3 regions of the Rossellomorea sp. KS-H15a genome follow, and region 3 is predicted to be linked to each of the others. Evidence: riboswitches for the same ligand, from Rfam matches in the RefSeq annotation. Region 3 holds a riboswitch; each other region holds the start of a gene.
The links. A riboswitch is a leader RNA that binds a small molecule or an ion and turns the genes downstream of it on or off. The one in region 3 is predicted to bind S-adenosylmethionine.
Positions count from the first base shown of each region.

Region 1 (5,771 bases), 1.7 Mb from region 3:
AAGAAAAAATGAAGAGGTGAAGACGATGAAAATCGGTCTTATCGGATTAGGGGACATCGCAAAGAAAGCTTATCTTCCTGTCCTATCTGAAAAAGAAGGCATTGAATTGGTCCTTTGCACAAGAAATGCCAAGACGCTACATGCACTTGGAGATAAATATCGAGTGGAGAAAAGGGTTCAGACGGTTGAAGAACTGATAGCAGCAAACATCGATGCTGCCTTCGTCAGTACTGCCACTGAAGCCCACTATGAAATATCGGAGAAGCTCCTTGAGAACGGCATTCATGTATACATAGACAAACCGATCTCCCTCAACTTCAGGGAAACCGAACGAATCGTTCAACTTACAAAAGAGAACGGGAAGATTGCCATGGTTGGATTCAACCGACGCTTCATTCCAAAGGTAAAGGAACTGAAAGAGCACGGGAAACCGAGCTTCTTGTTGATGCAGAAAAATAGGTTTGCTGCACCGGACAAGGCAAGAAGATTTGTTGTCGAAGATTTCATTCATGTAGTAGACACTCTCCGCTTCCTGATGGATTCAACTGTAAAAGATGTAAAGGTTCAGTCATTGAAAAAAGGAGATCTCCTTCACCATCTCGTCATACAGCTCATCGGTGAAGACTGTACGGCAGTCGGCATCATGAATCGTGACGGAGGCGTGACGGAAGAAATCATCGAATACTCTGCAGGCCATCACAAATATGTCGTCAACAGCCTTGTTGAAACGACACATTATCATAACAAAGAAATGAGTGTTTCCTCCTTTGGGGATTGGGAACCCACGCTGTATAAACGGGGATTCTATGATTTGGTCGATCACTTCCTCGAATGTGTGGAAAAAGGGCAGGAACCGGACCCTTCCATCGAGGATTCTTTGATCACCCATGAGATTTGTGAAAGAATTGTGGGAATGGTCGACTAATTGAACGAAGGGGAGCCTTGCCATAGTGGGAGGGGCACGTAACCCACCCCCTATATCTCGCCAAAGAGAGGTTTTCTATTCAATAATAGTAGCCATAATCATGCAAAGGCCCAAGTGGTTCACCACTTGGGCCTTTGCATGTAAGCATATGGATTACCTCCACCTCTTCACCAACGCCTCAATATCCCCCGGATGTGTACGGCAGCAACCACCAATGATACGGGCTCCTGCTTCATACAAAACTACTGAATCCTCATCAAACGCACAATAGGCTTCCTCCCCATTCCACGTTTTAGTCTCAGCTTCGTACGTTTCACCTGAGTTGGGGTACACAATGATTGGCTTATCAGTATGCTTGTTTAGTACGCTCATCGCAAGCTTAGCCGCGGGAATCGGTGTACAATTCACACCAATCGCAGCGATTTGTTCATGATCATTGAACACACGCGCGCACTCTTCAATCCCCGTTCCATCACTTATCGTCTCTCCATCCTTTAATGAAAAAGACAGCCATGCCCAAGTTTCCGGAAATTCTTTTAAAAGCGAAGCGAGTACTTTTGCTTCCTGGAAAGATGGGATGGTTTCGAATGCCAGCACATCAGCACCCGCCTCCACTAATGCCTTGATTCTCGGATAATGGAAATCTGCTAAAAGTTGATCACTTACACCATAGTCCCCTACATATTCAGAGCCGTCAGCAAGGTATGCCCCGTAAGGTCCTACAGAACCGGCGACGATTGGTTTCGGACGATCCCAATTCACCTTCTTTTCCTTCCAAAATTCATCCCGAGCCTGTCTGGCAAGAGTAACTGTTTTCTTAATTAACTCCAGCGCTTCAGGTTTCTCTATTCCACGCTTCAGAAAACCATCCACCGATGCCTGGTAGCTGGCTGTAATCGCACAATCGGCTCCCGCACGGAAATAATCAGCATGAACCTTCTGAATCGCTTCCGGTTCTTCTAGGAGTACACGGGCTGACCAAAGGGGATCATTTAAATCACAGCCATGTGATTCCAGCTCTGTGGCTAATGCTCCATCCAAAATCATCAGGGAATGTGTTTGTAAAATCTCCTCAATGGGATTCAGCTTCAGTTGCTTCGACATGATCTGTACCTCTTTTCTTCACGTATTGTGTTAGATAATAACTTCCATAGCAAAGGGCGATAAACGGGATCCCGCAATAAAGGGCAATCCTCTGAGTGGGATCAAAGGCAATGCCGATACAGGAAGCGAGACAAAGCAGAAATGACGTAACGGGAACCAGTGGATAGAGCGGCGTCCGATAGGCCAGGTCTTTCACATCGTTTCCTTCCCTTATGTATTGTCTTCGAAATAGAAATTGGGCAGCACTGATGCTCATCCACACGATCACGACGGCAAGACCTGAGACCGAAACCAATACGATGTAGACCGTCCCCGGTGCAATGATGCTTGAAAGCAAGGACAGTCCCCCTCCAAGCATGCTACATACAATCGCATTAAGAGGGATCCCCCTATCAGTCAATTTGGCAAAAATCGGGGAGATCGTTTGCTTATCAGCCAGAGACCATAGCATTCTGGAGGAAGCATACAGACCTGAGTTTGCCGCTGATAAGATAGCCGTGATAATGACAAAATTCATGATATCTGCGGCAAAAGGAATTCCAATCCGTCCAAGCACTGCGACAAAAGGGCTTTCCAATACACCGGCTGACTGGCTCGGTAATAATGCAGATAATACGACAATCGTCCCTACATAAAAGAGAATCAATCTCACAAGCGTAGTGCGGATGGCTTTAGGAATCGATCTGGATGGATTCTCTGTTTCTCCCGCCGCTACTCCGATCAGTTCTGTTCCTGAAAAAGCAAAATTCACGGCAAGCATGGTCATCAAGATGGCAAATGCCCCGTTCGGAAATAACCCTGAATCGGTGATATTCGAGAAAAATGGAACGGGCTCTGAATGACCAAGGGGGATGAACCCGAAGATCGCCCCTGCCCCAATCACAATAAACCCCACAATCGCAATCACTTTCACTAAAGAAAACCAAAATTCAGATTCAGCAAAAAAACGCACCGACAATGCATTAAGGAAAAAAATCAACGCAGCGAAGACCGCGCTCCAAATCCACACACTAATCGAAGGGAACCAGCGCTGCATCATCAAGCCGGCCGCCGTGAACTCCGACCCCAATGCCACCGTCCATGTCAGCCAATATAACCAGCCCACTGTATAACCGGTCCCCGGACCAATGAATTTTGCAGCATAACTATGAAAGGATCCGGTCTCCGGCATATGGACAGATAGCTCGCCTAAACACAGCATCACGAGATACACCACCAGCGCACCGATTAAATATGCAAGGATGGTCCCAAATGGACCAGCCTGATGAATGGTATAACCCGAACTCAAGAAAAGCCCGGTTCCGATCACCCCTCCAAGACTCAGCATCACTAAATGCCGTGTCTTCATCTTTCTTTTGAAACTCTGTCCTGCGTTTTCCATACAAACACCCTTCCTTCTAAGTTAATTGAGGAATGAGTGAACAAACAAAAAACGCACCCTGAACGAGTGCGTCACCGACAAATAAAAGATTGCTCCTATCTATCAGGGTTTGAATCACCCGCTGGAATTAGCACAGTATCTTCGCAGACCTGTTGCTGAGGCTTCAAAGGGCCAGTCCCTCCACCTCTCTGGATAAGAAAATATTTTGATTTTTTAAAACTTTATCAATATATCGGAATAATGTCAATACCCTGAAACGGATGAATAGCCCAGCCCATCCAATGGTTACATTGAGGAATAAAAAGGGAACAACTAAGTAAAAAAGGAGAAACCGCCATGCCAGAAGGTCCAGAAATCAGAAGAGCTGCCGATAACGTTGAGCGTGCTCTTATAAATAAAACAGTGGAAGATGTTTATTTTGCTTTCCCTCATTTAGAAGACTACGAAGATCTGCTGAAGGGGTCTATCGTAAGAAGAGTCGATACGAAAGGAAAAGCCATGCTCATCCGCTTTGATAATGGATACACCATCTACTCCCACAATCAACTTTACGGAAAATGGTATATCAGAAACACCTACAATTATCCTAAAACAAATCGTCAGCTCCGATTAGCCCTACATAACGAGAAAAAATCCGCCCTTCTCTATAGTGCGTCGGATATCGAGGTTCTCAGGGACGAAGAGGTGCCATCTCACCCATTCATCTCAAAAGTCGGTCCAGACCTTTTAAGCGAAGAGGTATCCGTAGATGAGCTGGTCGGGCGGATGAAAGATAAAAGATTCCGAAACCGAAAATGGTCGATTTTATTGCTTGATCAAGGCTTTGTCGCCGGAATCGGTAATTATTTGCGATCTGAAGTTATGTTTGTTGCCGGCATACACCCTTCCCTAAGGCCTGTAGACTGTACGGAAGATCAATTAAACAAAGCTGCCCATGCCATCATGGATTTAGTAAAGCAATCGTATGAAACGGGGGGGATCACTAACGATCCCGTCCTTGCACAGAAACTGAAAGCCAAAGGTGTGAAGCGATCCCGCTATCGTCACTGGGTCTTTAACCGTGAAGGGGAATCTTGCTTCATCTGTGGAAGCGAAATCGAGAAGACGGTGGCCTCTTCAAGAAGGCTTTACCATTGTCCGGTTTGTCAGGGAATCGTATGATCGATAAAAGGGTCCGTGGCAATCTTAATGCCACGGACCCTTTTATCCGCTTAACGTCAAACCACAGTTTCTATTCCGTACTCCGGTTAATCGCTTCTTTCATTGAAATCCCTTTTAATTTCCGACGATTCAGCCACAGGGAAACATAATACGATAGGATCATGATGATGAAACTGATAATGACACTCATCCAATCCAACCTGACAGGAATCGTCACATTCATTTCTGAAGTGATGGAATTCATAAAGGCTGAAATCGAGAATATCGTCACGGGAATGCCTATCGCATACCCAAGGATGATAAACCAAATGTTATAGCCGATCATCATGTTCATGATCGACTTCTCCCGGTAGCCGATGACTTTCATGAGTGAAATTTTGAATGAATTTTCCTCGATTAATAATGAAATCAATATATAGATGATGATGACCGCAATGATGGCAGCAACAAGGGCAATCGCTACCACACCATAGTTCAACGGCTTGATCATTTCCTTGAAACCGTCAATCGTATCGGATGACTTTGTCATCGAGACAATCTGATCTTCCGGTAAGTGGAGTTCCTTGTTTGAATAAATTTCCATATAACTTCCCGAAGGATAATCATTTAATCGGTTGAATTCATCGAGTGGCATATAGATCATATTTCCAAGATAGGATTCAGCGATGTGATCAATGGTGAGAGTAAAGGATTTGTCCGTCAATTCATTTGTCACATGAATTGAATCCCCCTCTTGAATCCCCAATTTATCTGAAAGTGATTTATTCATGATCACTGAATCGAATGTCAGCCTTTCTCCGCTTCCGTCCTGCAATCGAATGGCTGTATTGTCCGGCTTCAGGCCAGTGATCATGACACTCTCCTCATCTGTCGTAAATGGTGCCACGGATCCCACCTGTCCCGATTCCGGCTCTATGGTCTGTGGAGCATTGAATAGATAGCTATACTCATAGTCATATACTTGCTGAAAATGATATGTCACCAGGTACTCCATCGAATTCTTGGTGACGAATCCGAACAACAATAATAATGTCGCAAACATCACACCTATGATTAAAAACAGTGCCCTGGGAAGGTTTCTCATGATTTCCCTGATCACGAATTTCCGGTGGAACGGCAGCTTCTTCATTTTAAACAACCGCTCAAGCCTTTTCACTTTGACCTTTCGTTCCCCACCTTTTATCAAACTCACCGGCGGGA
Region 1 covers NZ_CP096886.1:1,591,707-1,597,477, reverse strand. Annotated here, with positions in the region: gene M1J35_RS08220 (Gfo/Idh/MocA family protein) at 26-925, shown strand; gene mmuM (homocysteine S-methyltransferase) at 1,079-2,029, opposite strand; gene mmuP (S-methylmethionine permease) at 1,998-3,410, opposite strand; SAM riboswitch class I at 3,503-3,609, opposite strand; gene nei (endonuclease VIII) at 3,747-4,571, shown strand; gene M1J35_RS08200 (ABC transporter permease) at 4,642-5,771, opposite strand, start outside.
Region 1: linked by a shared signal. The riboswitch ahead of mmuP (S-methylmethionine permease) and the one ahead of M1J35_RS22160 (homoserine dehydrogenase) in region 3 are both predicted to bind S-adenosylmethionine.

Region 2 (5,771 bases), 2.1 Mb from region 3:
ATCCCTTTTGTGAAATAATTCTAAACTTTCTATACGGGAAATCGCCTCTTTTATCCGTTCATTTGTCGTTAAAAGACCGACCCGTACATACCCTTCTCCATATTCTCCAAATCCTACACCAGGAGCAACGGCCACTTTGATTTTTTCAAGTAAATAGGTTGAGAACTCAACAGATGTGAACCCTTCCGGCACCTTAAGCCAGGCAAAGAAGGAACCTTGTGGGGCTTTTACATCCCACCCAATTCCCTGTAGACCCGAGATCAGGAGTTGTCTTCGTTCTTCATATGTGGCAACCAGTTCCGTTACGCAATCCTGGGAACTCAGTAAAGCCGTAGTGGCTGCTTCTTGAATCGCGCCGAACAGGCTTACGTAAAGGTGATCCTGGAGGAGATTGATCGCTTCAATGACACTCTTATTCCCAACGGCAAAACCGACTCTCCAGCCTGCCATATTATAGGTTTTCGATAATGTATATATCTCAATCCCGACATCCTTTGCACCATCCGTCTCAAGAAAGCTCAAAGGCTTCTGTCCATCGAAACCGATCGCCCCGTAAGCAAAGTCGTGCACCACACAAATATCATGCTTTGAAGCAAGTTCCACCGTGTCCTCGAAAAAGGATTTTGTGGCGGTAGCACCCGTTGGATTATTGGGGTAATTGAGGAACATTAATTTCGCCCTTTCCCATTCTTCACGGGAATGGACACGATAGTCCGGAAGAAACCCATTCTCCTCTTTCAACGGCATCTTGATCATACTGGCTTCTGCCAATGCGACCCCCGATACATAATCCGGATAACCTGGATCCGGGACAAATACTCCATCCCCGGGGTTCAATAAACATTGAGGGATCTCCACCAAACCTGCTTTTCCTCCAAAGAGAACCGCTACTTCGGTTTCGGGATCTATCTCCACACCGTATTCCCGCAAATAGAAAGCTGCAATCGCCTCCTTAAAGCTCGATAAACCACGAAATGGAGGATATTTATGGTTAGAAGGAGATTGAGCCGCTTCTGTTAGTTTTTCCACAATATGTGGAGGGGTCGGCTGATCTGGATTTCCCTGTCCCAAATTAATGACATCATGCCCCTCATTCACAACAGCATTCACAGTTCCTGCAAGGGAAGCGAAAAATTGTTCAGGTAATGATTCCAAGCGTTTTGCTTTTTCAAAGTGTTTCATACATTCACCCACTCATTTTTTTGAAAATTAATTACTTTCAAATTCTAGTCACAAATGATATAACGGAACATAAAGAATGTAAAGGAATAAATGACAAAAAGTACATACCGAGGTGAAGGTAATGATTCAAAAGGTGGGTCTCGCCCAGATGGATATTGTGTTTGGGAATCCTGAAGAAAACAAGATGAGAGTGGAACAGTGGGTCAAAAAAGCAAAGGAGGAGGGATGCGGTGTCGTCGTTCTTCCTGAACTCTGGACGACAGGTTATGATCTTACACGGATAGATGAGATCGCAGATGAGGGAGCCGAAGATTCTTCCTCCTTCCTGACTTCCCTGTCAAAAAAATATTCCATTCACATCATAGGAGGCTCTGTTGCCAATAAATCAACAGATGGAGTTAGAAATACACTATTGGTGGCTGATGCATATGGCGAGTTGGTGAAACGGTATTCAAAGCTTCACTTATTCAAACTAATGAATGAACATCATTACCTACTTCCCGGAGAGGAAGACGGGGCGTTCTCTCTTGATGATACGATGATGGCAGGACTCATATGTTACGACATCCGTTTCCCTGAATGGTTCAGGAAACATGTCATGATGGGAGCGAAGATTGTCTTTGTGGTGGCTGAATGGCCGGCTGCCAGAATGGATCACTGGGAGACCCTCTTAAGGGCACGTGCGATTGAAAATCAATGCTTTGTGATTGCATGCAACCGTGTGGGGAGTGACCCTGACAATGAATTTGGCGGCTCCTCCCTTATCATCAATCCATGGGGGGAAATCCTTGCAAAAGGAACCCAAAGTGAACAGTTGGTCACTGCTGAAATCAATTTGCAGGAAGTAGAAAAGGTCCGTAAACAAATTCCGATCTTTCAAGACCGGAGACCAAATTTTTATTAGAAGATATTAAAAAACCGTTGACATGGAAAATACTTCAATGGTACCATTCAATTCAAATGAACATTCAGAATTTTAATTAAATAGGACATACGCAACTCTTATCAAGAGCTGGCTGAGGGATTTGGCCCTATGAAGCCCAGCAACCGACCATAATACCGTTGTAAAACGGGGCGCTGTATGCGCCGGATGATCAATCCAGTAAGGCACGGTGCTAATTCCAACAGAAAGATCATCTTTCTGGGAGATAAGAGGCGAAGAAGATGACTCTTCAAGCCTCTTTCGAACATGGAAAGAGGCTTTTCTTATGCTGCGGAAAAGCCTCCCTAACACCCATTTTTCATAAGGTGCACTAAAAGGAGGAACGAAAATGGCAATCACTAAGCTCAATACGTACCAACCACTAACGGAACAGTCGGCCATCGCTATAGCCGTGAATGTAGGAATATTTGAAGACGGTTCACTTTTAACTTGTGAAGAAATCGGGGATGGGAACCTTAATCTCGTTTTTCATGTAGTTGAAAGGAATTCAGGTAAAGGAATCATCATCAAGCAAGCCCTCCCCTATGCAAAGGTTGTAGGTGAAAGCTGGCCACTTACGATCGAAAGGGCAAGGATTGAAGCGGGTGCCTTACACCTTCAGCGGTCATTTGTAGGCGATCTCGTACCGGAAGTGTATCATTCTGATCCATCCCTTGCCGTCACAGTGATGGAGGATTTAAGCAACCTCACCATCGCACGTACCGGCCTGCTCAATGGGAATAAGTATCCAAAGCTATCAGACGACATTGGTACATTTCTTGCAAATACACTGTACTTCACCTCTGATTATGCCCTTCATCCATTTAAGAAAAAAGAATATGTGAAAGAATTTTCTAATCCTGAGCTATGCAAAATCACGGAGGACCTAGTATTCACGGATCCTTTTTTCAACAGTGAAACGAATGAGTTTGAGGAGGAATTATCCGGGGATGTCCAGCAATTATGGGATGATTTCACTGTAAAACTCGAGGTCGCAAAACTTAAAAAAAGCTTCCTTACCGAAGGGGAAGCCCTGCTTCATGGAGATCTCCATACAGGCAGCATCTTTGTGGATGACGAACACACCAAAGTCATTGACCCGGAATTTGCTTTTTATGGGCCGATCGGTTTCGATATCGGTCAGTTTATTGCCAATCTTATTTTCCAAGTGATCGCGAATCCAGGTGAAAAGGAATTCATCCTCCACCATATCGAAAATACTTGGAACGTCTTCTCTGCTACTTTCTCCAGACATTGGAAGGAAAGTGGTGACGCCTATACGAAGGTGAATGGGTACCTTGAGTATGTATTGGAGAAGAGTTTTCAGGACAGCATCGGTTTTGCAGGATGCGAGTGTATAAGAAGGACAATCGGTCTTGCACATGTGGAAGACCTCGAGAGCATCGAAGATAAAGAACAAAGATTAAAGGCAAAACGAGCATGCCTCAACCTCGGAAAGAAATTGATTGTAAATCGGAAACACATTCTTTCCATTGAAGAGCTTCTGACTTTAGTACGGTCACATTCTGAATAATTAAAGGAGATACTCATGACACATACACCGACCATTCCAACTTCACTCGAGTGGCATGAAGATCATTTACTGATTCTTAATCAACAAAAGCTGCCGAACACTGTGGAATATTTGACGCTAACGGACATTACAGACTATTATGAAGCCATCGTTTCGCTTAAAGTGCGAGGCGCCCCGGCGATCGGGATCACAGCCGCCTATGGATTGGCACATGCTGCTTCTCATTATGAAACAGACAATCTGACAGAATTCAATCACCTTTTCAGGAAGGATAAAGAATACCTCGCTGATTCAAGGCCGACGGCAGTCAATCTGTTCTGGGCATTGAATCGGTTGGAACAAGTTCTTGCCCATGCACAATCCGTGAATGAAGCCAAGACCAATCTGCTTCATTCTGCCATTCAGATCCATACGGAGGATGAGGAAATATGCAGGATGATCGGTGAACACGCATTGGATGCATTGGATGACAAGAGGAAGATCATGACCATCTGTAATGCGGGATCCATTGCCACGGGTAAATATGGAACGGCACTTGCCCCCTTTCACCTAGGCAGGGAAAGGGGAATAGGGTTCCAAGTATTCGCCTGTGAGACACGCCCTGTCCTTCAGGGCGCCCGACTCACTGCCTGGGAGCTTCAGCAATCAGGAGTCGACGTGACCCTCATTACTGACAGCATGGCCGCTCATACAATAAAGGAGAAAGGTGTGGAAGCTGTGATTGTCGGAGCCGACCGGATTTCTGCGAACGGGGATACCGCGAACAAAATCGGTACGTCCATGCTTGCAATCCTATGCCATCATTACAATATACCATTCTACGTGGCTGCTCCTTCTTCTACATTCGATCTCACCTCGAGAACAGGTGACGATATCCCGATTGAAGAAAGAGGGCCAGACGAAATCACGATGATGGGTGGCTCTATGATCGCACCCGAAAACATTCATGTTTATAATCCCGCTTTTGATGTGACTTCCCATGAATTGATTACCGGCATCATCACCGAAAAAGGTGTGCTGTATCCACGTTTTCAAGAAAGCATTCAACGGATTATAAATCAGGCATAAATAGATTGAAAGAGAAGGAATTCACCCTTCTCTTTCATTTTTCATTCTGCTAGTTTTGTAGATGCCCACATTTCCTTCGGATTCACCTCATAAATGCCGTTTTCCCGATACATGAACTGATGGATGATGAACTCTCTCCTCAAGGTGGCGAAATCTTCATGGAATTGTAGAATGTACTCATTCAGCTCTTTTTCCTTATACTTTTCCCCCACCTTCAGACCTTCCACGAGGTGTTCAAGAATGAATAGTTTTTTCTTTTGTTGGGCGGGAATACTTTTGATCCGTCCATTTTTCTCCAGAAAATTGTTCTTCACCTTCTGTTTTTCCTTCACTAACTTCTCTGACATTGTCCTGTCCCCTTTCTCTTCTTGAGCAAACCTGTGCAGAACGTCCCCGTGATGACTTAATACTTTTTTATTCAAATGGTAGTAAACCGTGTTCTTCTCTTTCCGTGAATAAACAAGGTTGCACTCTTTCAGTTTCGTCAAATGATGGGAGATCGTTGGCGCAGTAAGTCCAAGCTTTCCTGCTATGGCCCCCACGTGCAAACTCTCTTCTGCCAATAAATAAACGATCTTGATGCGGGTCGCGTCCCCCATCGTTTTATGAAACGCGATCTGTTTGCTTAATTGCACCGTTCCACCTCCTACCTATTTAGATTATCATCTAATTAGATGATAATCTAAATAGAACAAATCATCAACTGTTATTTTCAGAATTTTCCCCTGCATGACCGTTTCGTGTCGCCAAAACCAAAAACAGGCATTCTCCACATGGAAAATGCCTGTTCCTGTTATTGTTCTAATGAGAGTAACGTTTCTTTTTTGTCTATCTGCTTTCCTGCATAACCGGTGAGTGTCTTATTTTTCCCAATGACACGGTGGCAAGGGATGATGACGGGAAAACGGTTGGCTTTATTCGCCTGCCCCACAGCCCGGACTGCTTTCGGTCTTTGAATGGCTTGTGCTACATCCTGATACGACCAGGTTTCGCCATAGGGTATTTCCTTGAGGATATTCCATACTTCTTTTTGGAACTCGGTCCCTTCGATTTTCAAAGGAAGAT
Region 2 covers NZ_CP096886.1:2,154,764-2,160,534, reverse strand. Annotated here, with positions in the region: gene M1J35_RS11070 (pyridoxal phosphate-dependent aminotransferase) at 1-1,182, opposite strand, end outside; gene M1J35_RS11065 (carbon-nitrogen family hydrolase) at 1,304-2,086, shown strand; SAM riboswitch class I at 2,182-2,337, shown strand; gene mtnK (S-methyl-5-thioribose kinase) at 2,454-3,638, shown strand; gene mtnA (S-methyl-5-thioribose-1-phosphate isomerase) at 3,654-4,706, shown strand; gene M1J35_RS11050 (DUF2087 domain-containing protein) at 4,748-5,341, opposite strand; gene M1J35_RS11045 (methylated-DNA--[protein]-cysteine S-methyltransferase) at 5,500-5,771, opposite strand, start outside.
Region 2: linked by a shared signal. The riboswitch ahead of mtnK (S-methyl-5-thioribose kinase) and the one ahead of M1J35_RS22160 (homoserine dehydrogenase) in region 3 are both predicted to bind S-adenosylmethionine.

Region 3 (5,771 bases):
AAAACATATAAAAAATTACAATTAGATTTAGAATTGTGGCATGATGTCATGATCAAGCAGGTAAAGGGGAAGGTCGAGTTATTGAAGGAGACCATTGAACAAAATCCGTTAATCCAGATCGAAACCTTGAACGGTACATATAAGATATTGAAAGCAAGATACTTTATGATGAAGGGTATGCTTAAGGATGCTGGATTCTATTTAAGTCAGTTCTCTAATAAGCGTCTATCCTTTCATATGTCCGATTATGACTTTCAGCTGTACTATCATATAAAGGGGATGTACGAGCTTGAGAAAGGGAATCCCCAATCTGCGATTATGTTTTTGGGGAGAATAGACCGGGATATCTACTCCAATCCTGAATCATACTTTCATCTGTCCATTGGCTATCATGAATTAGGGCAGTATGACAGGTCTTTGCGATATAGTCAGCAGGCCTTGAATTATTTCAAAGAAACATTTAATTTTACAAGATGTATTGATGCCGCTACGATTCAGTTGATTGCGGAAAGCAAAAATGGTGAGGAAGTTCTCGAGTCAATAGTAGAGAAATATGATGAGTTGATTCAGCATTGTGATAATCTGCATGATCACGGAAGAAAAGCCATTCTTTATCTGAATTTAGGTGGGTTGTATCGGGACTTGATGCAGGATAGAAAAGCACGGGATGCCTATCAGGTCGCTTATGGATTATTGAAACATGAGTCACCCACAGAAGACTATGTCAGAATTCTTTTTGGCTATATTGAGAGTTCCATGGATGTAGAGGGGCCGGTACTTGAAAAATGGGAAACGTTAATAGAGGAAGGACTCCGTTATGCAACCGCCAATAAAGATTCCTGCAAAGAGTGTCTATTTACGATGCTTGGTATCAGGGTTCATGAAGGGGAAGAAGCATATTATCAATATATGGAGAATGTCATCATCCCATTGTTGAAGGAAGAAGGGCAATACTCCGAGTGTAATTACTATATTCAAAAGCTCTACAATGGGAAAATGGTTAAAGAAAAAGAATGCGTTAACAGCTAATCACAATACCCTGTAAAGGAGAGATAGGATGGAAAACCCGGATCGATTAATTTCGTCATTCGATGAGGTGGCCTTAAGTGATTATAAAATGCCGATCATCTGTATCTATCAGAGTCCGAAAGATTATCAAGGCATGTTTGTAGCAAGACTATTCGATGTGAACCAGCCGACCCATAACATTTTGATGAGACCAACTTTAGAAGCGGTCAGAAGTGAAATCCCTGAAAGATTCTCCGTTGTACCGAAAGCTCAAGGGGAAGATGACAGCATTGTCGAAACGTGGATATGACTCTCGTAAAGAAGCTTCATTTCTCTCTGAGAGAAATGAAGCTTCTTTACGTATTTTTGTTTGCGTTCGGATAGAATTTATCTTCGATTTCTTTATATTCCCTGAAGTGGCCGGTGAGGCGTGCAAGCTTATGAACCTCTTGAAGAAGAAAGGTTTTATCTAATTCGTAAATGACCTCCCTTTCGATATGATCGATGGTGTTGCAGGCGAATTCCCAAAGATCTTTGTGCTTCGAAGGCTGGATGGATTCGGCTAAAAGTGCCAGTGCACGTACGATTTCGGTTATGATTAAGTGATTGTTTTTCGCATAGTGTCGAATATAACCAAATCCACGATAGAGATAATAATCAAATGGTTCCGATTGGAGGATGACCCGTATCCTTTCATCTTGGTCGATTAAATAGGGTGTGAAGGATAATTGATCCTCCACCGTCAGCATCAGATCGGCCATCTGGTCGATCGTGTTCGAAGCCGTTTTGGGATCGTCATTCCCCAGGGATTTAATCGCCACCTCTGCGAGTTTGTGGATCCCCATCTGCAGGTCTTGGATTTCTGTCTCTTTATGACCCATTTCAATGAATTGCAGGTATGAATCAGTGAAGATATTGTCTGTCTTCGGCCCCCATAAGCTCAGAACTTCATTCCCGGCAAGTACATAATCGCCCACTTTATAATGAAGCTGTAGGACAAAATTCTCTTTCTGTGCGAGTTGAATCATTCCCTGGAAATCTACTAATTGAATATAGCCGGAGTGTTTAGCCTTCACATGAAGAATGTTATTTTTCTCTTCCTCCATGATGTCCCCATCTTCAGTGGTGCGATGTGCTTCTAAATCTTTCTTCAGTGTCTGGTGGATCATCACTTCAGAAACTTGTTTCATATTGTACGTGATATTATGGACCTGCATCCAGGTAGACGCATGGTTGATGAAGAAGATGAAGGTGATGGCTGATAGAAAGGCAAGGCAGATCGTCATCATGGGTGCAGCGACAAACATCTCCTTCTTTGAACTGCCGATAAACAAAAAGAGAAGGAGGACATAAACAAAACTGCCATTAAATATACCGAGGGCGTGCTGCGTCTGCCTGTCCGATATGAAATCCAAGAGCATCCTTGGCGAAAATTGTCCACTGAACGTCGTCAACACGACTAAGAGGGAGTTAAGCGTGAAGGCACTGAGCGTCAAAACGCCACCAATGAGGGTGCTCACAAGGATTCGGGTGACAGAGGCATCCATGCTTAATAGATCAAACGTATACTGTGAGATTTCCAATGAGAGATCCAAGTATAGGGTAATGGCTACCAGCAGTACGGCAAGACATATGTACAAGAAAGGCATATACCATATGGTCAGCCGGATTTCATGCATGCGTTGACGTTTGGACATGAGCAAATATTTTCTGATGGAAAGGGGGAGCATTTTTTTAAACATGTTTGAAACGGTTCCTTTCTAGTAAATGGATATGGATTAGTTTTCCCTGCCAGTGTAGGTTAAAACCTGAATTTCAAAAATAGATTCATAGAGGGTGGATGTTTCAAAGGAAATCACAGTAAACCCATGTGAAATTAGGTGTCTGACAAATTAGAAAGAATTTTTTAAAAATACCGAAAATGGTATTGACGGAGGAATGAATCACCTATATAATCCAATTCATACTCAAATATCAAGTGAAAACGTAACGTTATATCTCTTATCAAGAGCGGCGGAGGGATAGGCCCGATGAAGCCCGGCAACCTGCAGGATCAGTCTGTAAAGGTGCCAATTCCTACAGATTCCATGTGAATCTGGAAGATAAGGGGAGGAGCATACACACTAAGCCCTCTTCTTACAAGAAGAGGGCTTTTCTTTATACCCTCATTCTTTCCACCATGCCCGGTGGATCTTCAGAAAGAAGCAATGCGATACAAACGACAAAAAGGAGGCTAAAAAGATGTCAGCGATAAATGTGGCGATACTGGGCTTTGGAACTGTCGGTCAAGGGGTTTGTGAAGCCATTGATACTCACCAGGACAGGTTGAAGGAAACACTCGGGAAAGAGGTGAAGGTGAGGGCGATTCTCATCAAGGACCCGGTTAAACAAAGGGAAATTGATCCGTCCATTAAGGTTACGACAGAATTCAAGGACATTCTCGACATACCGGATCTTCATGTGATTTTTGAAGCGATTGTAGGAGAAGAACCGGGATACACGTATTTATCGAAAGCGGTGGAGAAGGGAATTCACATCGTCACGGCCAATAAAGTCATGTTTGCTAAATTCGGCCCCAGCCTTATGGAGAAAGCAAAACGTCACACTGTATCCGTTGGTTTCGAAGCGACAACAGCCGGAGGGATCCCGGTCATCGGCACGATCCGCCAGCTCCTGAAGGTAAATGAAATCAAAAGCATCCAAGGCATATTGAATGGGACTTCCAACTTCATTTTGTCCCAAATGAGAAAAAAGGGTCTTTCCTTTGAGACCGCTCTAAAGCAGTCCCAGGAAAAGGGGTACGCAGAGGCGGATCCGACGAGCGACATCGAAGGATATGATGCCTTTTATAAATTGCTGATTTTGAGTCAGACCGCTTTTGGCAGACAGCCGGATTGGAAGGATATCAGACGCAGGGGGATCACACACTTGACGGCAGAATGGCTGCAGGCAGCCGAGTCCTTCCGATTGCGCTTTAAACACGTAGGTTCATTGGAACGTGACGGATTCAATCGGATCAAAGGTGAAGTAGAGCCGGTCCTCGTCCACGACACCCATCCTTTCTACGGGGTGGAGGATGTGGAAAATGCGATTTCATTAAAAGGGAGTCTCGTAGGAAGAATCACACTACTTGGGCCAGGCGCCGGTAAATGTCCGACAGGAAGTGCCATGGTGGAGGACTTTCTTTCACTGATTCAAGGGAAATACACGGCATCTCCTGAAAGTGCAGTACACAATGGAGAGGTTCTGGAAGATAGCACAGGCCAATGGGTCTTACGTGTTCCTGCAAATGAAGACTATCAAAGGTGGATTCCGTTGTTCACACTGAAAGACCGCATTCAGCTTGGCGATTTCCTGTATGTCTTTGTAGAAGGCAGGAAAGAGGACATAGAATCAGTTCTTACATCACAGGAACAGATCCAGGCAGTGTCCATCCTGGACGAAATCCCACTTGAAAATGCAGTGAAAGAAGGGATTGCGGTTTCCTGACGATTTTATTAAAAAAGCAACAGATCTGATAGAAAGTAGGGGGATCACTTGAGTATCGTCGTTCAGAAATTTGGTGGAACCTCTGTAGGTTCTGCGGATCGAATTAAACGGGTAGCAGGTTATGCGTTGAAGGAAAAGGAGAAAGGGCATGACGTGGTGGTGGTTGTATCGGCCATGGATAAAACGACGGACGCCCTTGTAAAGCTTGCGGGAGAATTGTCTGATGTTCCCCGGAAAAGGGAAATGGATATGCTCCTTTCAACAGGGGAACAGGTCACGATTTCCCTTCTGACAATGGCCCTCCAGCATAAAGGGGCGGAGGCAGTATCCCTGACCGGCAGGCAGGCTGGGATCCGGACAGACGCGGTGTTCGGCAATGCCAAGATCACTTCCATAGAAACAGGGAGAATCAAAGGGGAATTATCAGCCGGACGGATTGTGGTGGTCGCTGGTTTCCAAGGAGTTACAGAGGATGGTGAGCTCACTACGCTTGGAAGGGGTGGTTCAGATACAACCGCAGCTGCCCTTGCTTCCGCACTGAAAGCGGATCGATGTGACATTTACACGGATGTGGACGGGGTGTATACCTCAGATCCGAGAGTGGTCCCACGGGCTGCTAAAATCGACGGTTTATCGTATAATGACATGCTCCGTTTTGCCACGATGGGAGCCAATGTCCTGCACCCTAGAGCGATTAAGCACGCAAAGGAACATCTTGTCCCTTTAATCGTCCGTTCGAGTTTAAAGGAGGGGCGGGGTTCCGTTATCAGTGCTAAAGCTCAAAAGAATGGAAGCATAGTCGGCGTTGCGCTCCAGAAAGGTATTTCAGTCCTTACCATCCATGGGTGTGATGGAGGGGAATCCTTGATTCTGTATGACCTTGATTCTCACCATATCGAAACAGAGAGGATCAAGCATAGAGAAGACCTTGCACTGATCATAAAAGATGAGGATGTCCATGCAGTGAAGAAAATCGTCAGCGGCTATAGCGGGGCATATTCTCATTTTGAAATAGCGGAAGATCTATCGAAAGTATGTGTGATAGGGAGTATCCAATCTTCCGGTGAAGTAAAAGAAAAGGTCACCAATGTTTTTCATGATTATCATATCGGGAAAGTATCGGTTTGGGAATCATCGGTTGGCCTAAGTGCCCTTGTCGATCGCGGTGACGTTGAAAAAGCAGCAAGGATTCTCCACATGCACTTTGGTCTGGATTATATTGAATCCAAAAGGGCGATATTATAAAGGGAAAAGTGTATAGTCCTGTCTATACA
Region 3 covers NZ_CP096886.1:4,300,173-4,305,943, reverse strand. Annotated here, with positions in the region: gene M1J35_RS22175 (helix-turn-helix domain-containing protein) at 1-1,029, shown strand, start outside; gene M1J35_RS22170 (hypothetical protein) at 1,058-1,318, shown strand; gene M1J35_RS22165 (DUF2254 domain-containing protein) at 1,365-2,705, opposite strand; SAM riboswitch class I at 3,007-3,117, shown strand; gene M1J35_RS22160 (homoserine dehydrogenase) at 3,250-4,497, shown strand; gene M1J35_RS22155 (aspartate kinase) at 4,546-5,742, shown strand.